2 regions of the Butyrivibrio sp. AE2032 genome follow, and region 2 is predicted to be linked to the other one. Evidence: riboswitches for the same ligand, from Rfam matches in the RefSeq annotation. Region 2 holds a riboswitch; the other holds the start of a gene.
What was found. A riboswitch is a leader RNA that binds a small molecule or an ion and turns the genes downstream of it on or off. The one in region 2 is predicted to bind S-adenosylmethionine.
Positions count from the first base shown of each region.

Region 1: it holds a riboswitch for S-adenosylmethionine, as region 2 does, so the genes downstream of both, BO18_RS24010 (hypothetical protein) here and metK (methionine adenosyltransferase) in region 2, are expected to answer to the same signal.

Region 1 is NZ_JNLF01000005.1:1,432,903-1,436,163, reverse strand. Features, by position in the region: gene BO18_RS33455 (tetratricopeptide repeat protein) at 1-47, opposite strand, end outside; gene BO18_RS24015 (ADP-ribosylglycohydrolase family protein) at 53-925, opposite strand; gene BO18_RS24010 (hypothetical protein) at 939-1,526, opposite strand; SAM riboswitch class I at 1,605-1,689, opposite strand; gene BO18_RS24005 (hypothetical protein) at 1,755-2,468, opposite strand; SAM riboswitch class I at 2,557-2,642, opposite strand; gene BO18_RS36040 (hypothetical protein) at 2,979-3,113, shown strand.
Region 2 is NZ_JNLF01000004.1:103,571-106,831, reverse strand. Features, by position in the region: gene BO18_RS14645 (CpaF family protein) at 1-250, opposite strand, end outside; gene BO18_RS14640 (hypothetical protein) at 247-1,152, opposite strand; SAM riboswitch class I at 1,426-1,524, shown strand; gene metK (methionine adenosyltransferase) at 1,607-2,800, shown strand; gene BO18_RS32870 (AAA family ATPase) at 2,924-3,261, shown strand, end outside.

The sequences.
Region 1 (3,261 bases), on a different contig from region 2:
GAAAGGTAGTAATCCGTGATCAAACCTCTTGCTTCAGTCTCGTTCATGGTGATCACTCATCATCCTTTTTAGGCTCTCCCCAGATCGGGCAGTCAAAACCCGAACCCCAGTATCTGTCCGGATAGACGCCGCCGTTGAACTTCATGAATCTCAAGACGACGTCGACCATCTCCTGCGGCATGTAGTGATAAGCGTCTATGTCTATTCCGTGCGGGATCCCCCATTTTGCCTCGGCTATGGCACCGGCAATCGCGCACAAAGTATCAGTGTCTCCGCCGATGTACATGACGTTCCTTAACGTGCTCTCATAGCTGTCAGCTTCAAGGAAGCACTCGAATGCCTCAGGCATCGTGTGCATACAGTCTTCGACGTGCTGGTAGTTGGGACGGATATCGTCCAATGTCCTGGACAGGTCGTAACCGAATTCCTTAACGATATAGTCGCGGATCTCATCCAAAGACGCGCCTTTCCTTGCCATGAAGATGGCGGATGCCGTGGACTCTGCTCCCTTTATTCCTTCAGGGTGATTGTGCGTTACCTCGGCCGTCCATCTCGCGACCTCTCTGGTGCGCTCTATGGTGTCGTACAGCCAGCCTGCTGCGGACACTCTCATGCCCGAACCGTTACCCAGGCTTCCGTACGGCTCTGGGTCATCTGAAAGTACCCAGTATATGAAATTCGCGCCGTATCCTGCGTGGGGGTACTTCTGGCCCCACTTCTTCATGGAACGGATAATGTGCTTCTTGACGGTCTTCTCGTCAGCGTCCCTGCCTGCGTCCATAAGCGCCTCGGCAACCGCGACTGTCATTACAGAATCGTCCGTAAAGTCGCTCTCGGAAGTGAACAGCTTAAAATCCCTGCTCTTGTTTCCTCTGTCAAACTCAAATCTGCTTCCAACTATATCTCCTATGATTGCTCCTAACATTGCCGTTACCTCCTTATGCTGCGTGATCTGTTTCGTGACTGCCGGCTGTTTCCTGCGCACCGCTGCCGGCAGACTTCCTTTTCTGATACTTCTGCGTTATGGAACCCATGACGCCGTTCCTGCCCTGCGGAATGGAAGCCTTGAACTTAAGAAGCTTCTCAATGTCCGACTCGTGCCAGCATCTTGTCCTGTGCGCGCCCTTCCTGAAAAAGTCGGGAAGAAGCTTTGCCAGCTCATGCTCCGGGTTCTCTTTCTTGAATCGGTACCAGGAAGATACGGTCGGAACGCTCGAACCGATCCTTACGGCAAGCTCTGCGACCGTCAGTATCTTTTCCGGCGCGGGCTCTGTTCCGGCCTCACCACTAGGCTCACCACCAGCCTCGCCGCCGGCCTCCTCAGCGGAAGCCCCGTCTGCCTTCTCGGCCGCCCTGCGCGCCATATCCTCGCGGATAAGCTTCTTAATGTAGGTAGCCTTGCCGGTGTCCTCCATCTCCTCGAAGAACCCGATAATGTCGGCGTCGTACTTCTTGCTAAGGCGTACGTTCACCTGTGTCGTGTTTGCCTTCTGGTACCTTGTAATGTACTTTACGTCTCCTGCCATGTTATATGACCTCCTTTAAATTATTGATCTCGTCTTTGTTTGATTAAACGACGGGACCTTGAAGAGGTGTATTCTTATGTCCCATCGTTCAAGCATTAGCACCTTGCTTTTGCAGGTTGCTGTACGGTCACCGGGCTTGTCCCTCGCGTACTCTTAATGGTTGTTTCTTGTTATGGCTTCAGTATAACGACTGCGTCATTCCTGTTGGTCGCATGCCGGGCGACATTTTCAGCTTGCTCCCAAGTATGTCTTTCTTATGTAGTCCTTGAATTCTTCAATGTCCGTGAAGCAGGTGAATCCGAACTCTTCTGCTTTCTTAATGCTCTCTTCATCCGGGTTCCAGGCCAGGATGCACAATGGTTTTGTGAATCCTTTCTGAAGTCCGAAAACTCCGAACGGCCAGGAGATGTCCAAAGAACAGACGTAGCGTCCCTTATTGTCTTCAACGCAGTAGTGACGCTGCCCTTCTTCCATGCCGTTATGCCTCATCCAGTCCTTCAGCCCGTCCATGGCATCCTCGAAAGCTTCGCTTCTTTTAAACTCTTCGCTGTCTTCGTCGAACCATTCGTTGGGAAGGTCAAGATCATCTTCTGTTGTTTCCGCGAAGCTGCCGTCTTCTTCAGCGTTATCTTCATCGCTGCCGCCTTCGGTCAATACAGGCAGGATCTCGAAAGAAAAGCCTGACCTGATCTCCAGCGGGTAGTCGATAAGGATCTTCTGATCGTCGTTATCTTCCTCGCCCCAGTCGAAAAACTTCATAAGGTCGGCCAAGGCGGTATCCTCGTTCATGTACTGGAATATGCCGGTATCATATGAAGCCTTAATCCTGTTGTACTGCTTCTTATCAAGCCTGGCGCTCATAACGCCCAGGTTATGTGTGGTGTTTTCCCCTGTGAATCTGATGTTGATCGCTGCTGCTACGCTTACTGTTCTCTTTCCCATTTTTGTTACCTCCGTATTCAATACTTGATCCCGTCTGCTTGAATGACGGGATCAGTACACACACAAAAGGAGGTAGGAAAAACCAATGGTCCCATCATTCAAGCTTTAGCACCTTGCTCCAGGCAGGTTGCTGTACGGTCAACGGGCTTGTCCCTCGCGTACTCTTTATGGTGCTTTAAGTATAGCATGCCTGCTGCGGATTTCAAGGAAAAACAGTCCTATTAAAAGGACATACAAGGGTTGAAAAACGACTGTTGAGGTGCTAATAAAATAATAAAATTGAAGGTGGTTTATAAGGTGCCAAAAATACGATTTGGATGTATCGATATACGCAACTTTTCATTTGTAAACCATTTTAGTTTACAAATGAAATATAGCACCGCAACCTGGGATATTCAACAAGATGTTTTGCTTACTCCGGGTTTGTTATAAAGTGATAGATGCGACAATTTCCGACCATCTGTCTTTTTATCATATAGGCAGATACAGATGATAAGGAGGAGATCCGTCATGAAGAAGAATACCAATAACGTAAGAAACACAGCAGGCAGACCTGCCATGAGCGCATCTCAGAAAAGAGGCTATGCTGCCGCCGGGTACTTTGCCAAGAAGTATGCAAAGGCAATGAAGGTGCTGGCCAGATAACTGGACTCCTAACGAAAACGAGAAATGTTTTGGCGCGGTTTCTAACGAAAACAAGAAATGTTTTAAGGCGATTTCTAACGAAAATCGAAAATGTTTCACTAAACGTTCCGAAAATAGAATAAAATGAAGTTGTGACGGATCATTCTTT
Region 2 (3,261 bases):
TTTCCGTGATCGTCGGATCCTCCATCAGTGGTTCGATCACATCCAGTCTCCTGAGAGAATTGAAGACAGACTGAGCCATCTCGCGCTTTTCGTCCAGGCTCATCCTGCAGGAAGTGTTTTCTGATATCACATCTGAGATTATCTCGCGGAGTTTCTCGTCAGAAGGATCTGTCTCGCCCGAGATGGTATTAAGGACGCAATATGTTATCTGCTCTTTTATGTCGACAGTACCGGTCCTTGAAGGCGTCATACGGCAATTTCCCTCTGACCGATGTTCTCTTCATCGCCGGTCTCATTGGGACCGGCTGCGTAATAAACCGTGATCCTCTCCGGTCCCAGGATCTTTTTAAGCATTGATATGAGATCCTGTGCTCCGGGATCTTCGCTAGCGGTCTTAGACGGCAGGAGTATGTATACCATGTCGCATCCGCAGAGCAGTTCGGGAAGATCCTTTGTCCTGAAGCCTTCAATGACGGCCAGAACGTTGACCGATCTTGTCTTTGAATGCACGAGTTCCGCCGCGAGGTTCATGAGTGTGACAGAGCGTCCTGCTCCGAGATCGTAGACATCGTCGTAATTTGTACAGCTTCCCGGAGTGAGAAAACCGAGGTCATCCATATTGCAGTACTTGAGAATATCTTCGGGTGTGAATCTTTTTGATCTGCAGGCTTCGAGAAGCGAAGTCATGTTGCATCCCGAAGATCCTTTCCATAATGCTCTCAGTTTGCTCGTGAAATCGAGTCTGATGTTGATGTCGGCACCTCTGAAACTGTCAGACAGTTCGCATATGAATCTGTCCCTTACGTCTGTGTAGACGAACGGAATGACGGCGGAGAGAGTTCCTTTGACCGGGCCGGGTATTGTGGGTGTTTCCATAGGTGTGCGTAACAGGTGTATGAGTCTGGCACAGTCTATCGCCCCGCCGTCTTCCGTAAGCCTTATTGGAGAGGTTGTATGTGAAAAAGCTTGTTCTTCATTCATGTCAGCAGGATCGTATATGACCTTGGTATAGCTGCTGAAACGGTCGTCCAGATCATCTGGTTCAAGGTAGGGATCGACGATATAGGCGTCAGGGAAGAAACTGCTCAGGCGCTTTTTGAGAAGCGTATAGATATATCCGTTCTTCTCGTAGATCTTTATCGTGAAAGCCATATTCTGTTCCTCCTTGCGTCATTGGTTGATAAGCCGGATTGTAAGGCCGGCAAGCCTTTGATAAAAGCGACAAAATACGACAAAAACGACAACGGAAGATGCCATGAAACACGGTTTTCGCAGGGTAATAAATTAATTAATATTATTAACGTTTCGGCATTCCGTAACTGTTTTCGAAAAGAATTTTTCAAACCTTGCCGTCATATGCACCGGGACAATTGACAAAGGGGGTGAGGATAAGTAAAATCATCTCACAATAAAAAACAAGTTCATTGCTTATCAAGAGAGGTTCTAGGGACCGGCCCGTTAAGAACCCGGCAACCGCGGAAAGCAGCGGTGCCAATTCCGGCAGGGAAACCTGAAAGATGAGGATCGTTTATAAAAAGACGTTGGCCTTCTCCTTTCGGGGGAAGGTTTTTTCTTTAACAAAGGCATTGAACGGAAAGGAAAGACAATGAGAAATAAAAAAGGAAATTGGCTGTTCACTTCTGAATCCGTTACGGAGGGACATCCCGACAAGATCTGCGACCAGATCTCTGACAGCGTGCTCGATGCGATACTTGAGCAGGACAGCACGGCAAGAGTCGCATGCGAGACTTGCACGACTACGGGTATGGTACTCGTCATGGGCGAGATCTCAACATCGGCTTATGTCGATATTCCCTCGATAGTAAGGAACAAGATCAAAGAGATCGGATACAACTCCAGCGATATGGGTTTCGACAGCAATTCATGCGCAGTGCTCACATCGATCGATGAGCAGTCCCCCGACATCGCAATGGGCGTCAACGAGTCATATGAGGCTCGTCACGGCGGCGAAAAGGAACTCGATACAGGAGCAGGCGACCAGGGCATGATGTTCGGTTACGCAAACGATGACACACCTGAGCTTATGCCGATGCCGATATCTCTTGCACACAAGCTTACGATCCGCCTTACCGAAGTTCGCAAGAACGGTGCGGATTTCTTAAGGCCTGACGGTAAGTCACAGGTAACCGTTGAGTATGAGAACGACAAGGTGAAGAGGATCGACGCGGTAGTTATCTCTACTCAGCACAGCGCAGACGTGACTCTCGAATACCTTGTGGATTACATCAAAGAGAACGTCATCAAGCCCGTTATCCCTGCGGAGCTCATCGATGAGAACACGAGGATCTACATCAATCCTACGGGAAGATTCGTGGTTGGCGGACCTCAGGGCGACTCCGGACTTACCGGAAGGAAGATCATCGTCGATACATACGGCGGTTTTGCGCGTCACGGCGGCGGATGCTTCTCCGGAAAGGACCCCACGAAGGTCGACCGTTCCGCATGCTACATGATGCGTTATATCGCAAAGAACATCGTTGCGGCAGGAGTCGCATCGGAGTGTGAAGTACAGGTTGCTTATGCTATCGGTGTTGCAAAGCCGGTATCCGTAATGGTCGATACGTTCGGAACGGGAAGGATCGACGATGAGAAGATCACTGAGATCGTCAATAAGGTATTCGATTTAAGACCTGCAGCCATCATCAGGGATCTGGATCTCAGAAGACCCATCTATGCGAAGACTGCAAGCTACGGTCACTTCGGCAGGACTGATATCGACCTGCCCTGGGAAAAGACCGACAAGGCCGAGGAGATTAAGAAGCTCGCAGGCATCAGATAACTTCCGTTCATAGGACAATATAATTCATAACGCCCGGTTTCAGTCTCAACTTTAACCGGGCGTGTTGTTTTCGGGAAATATCTCTGCTAGCATTTGAAAAAGTCTTTACACGGAAGAATATGCATGAAAAAAGAACCCAAAGACAAGCCTCTGACACTGACGACGGCTGATGTAGGCAAAGAGATAGAAGACGCTAAGGTCACCTGCATAAAGGTGTTCTGCCCGAGGAAAGATAACGGTTTTGTATCTTTTCTCTGCGATGGCAGGTTTACCGTTGCCGGCAAGTCAAAGGTGGACATCGTGGAGGGTGGAACTTATTTCATCTCCGGCAAAGTCACGGAATGGAACAACAGGCCTCAGATCACGTTAAAGAAGATAAGGGAAGACGAGGATGCGGGAGTTACGCCGCTTATAGCTTCTTTCCTTGCCGACAACATAGACGGTTTGGGAAAGGTAACTGC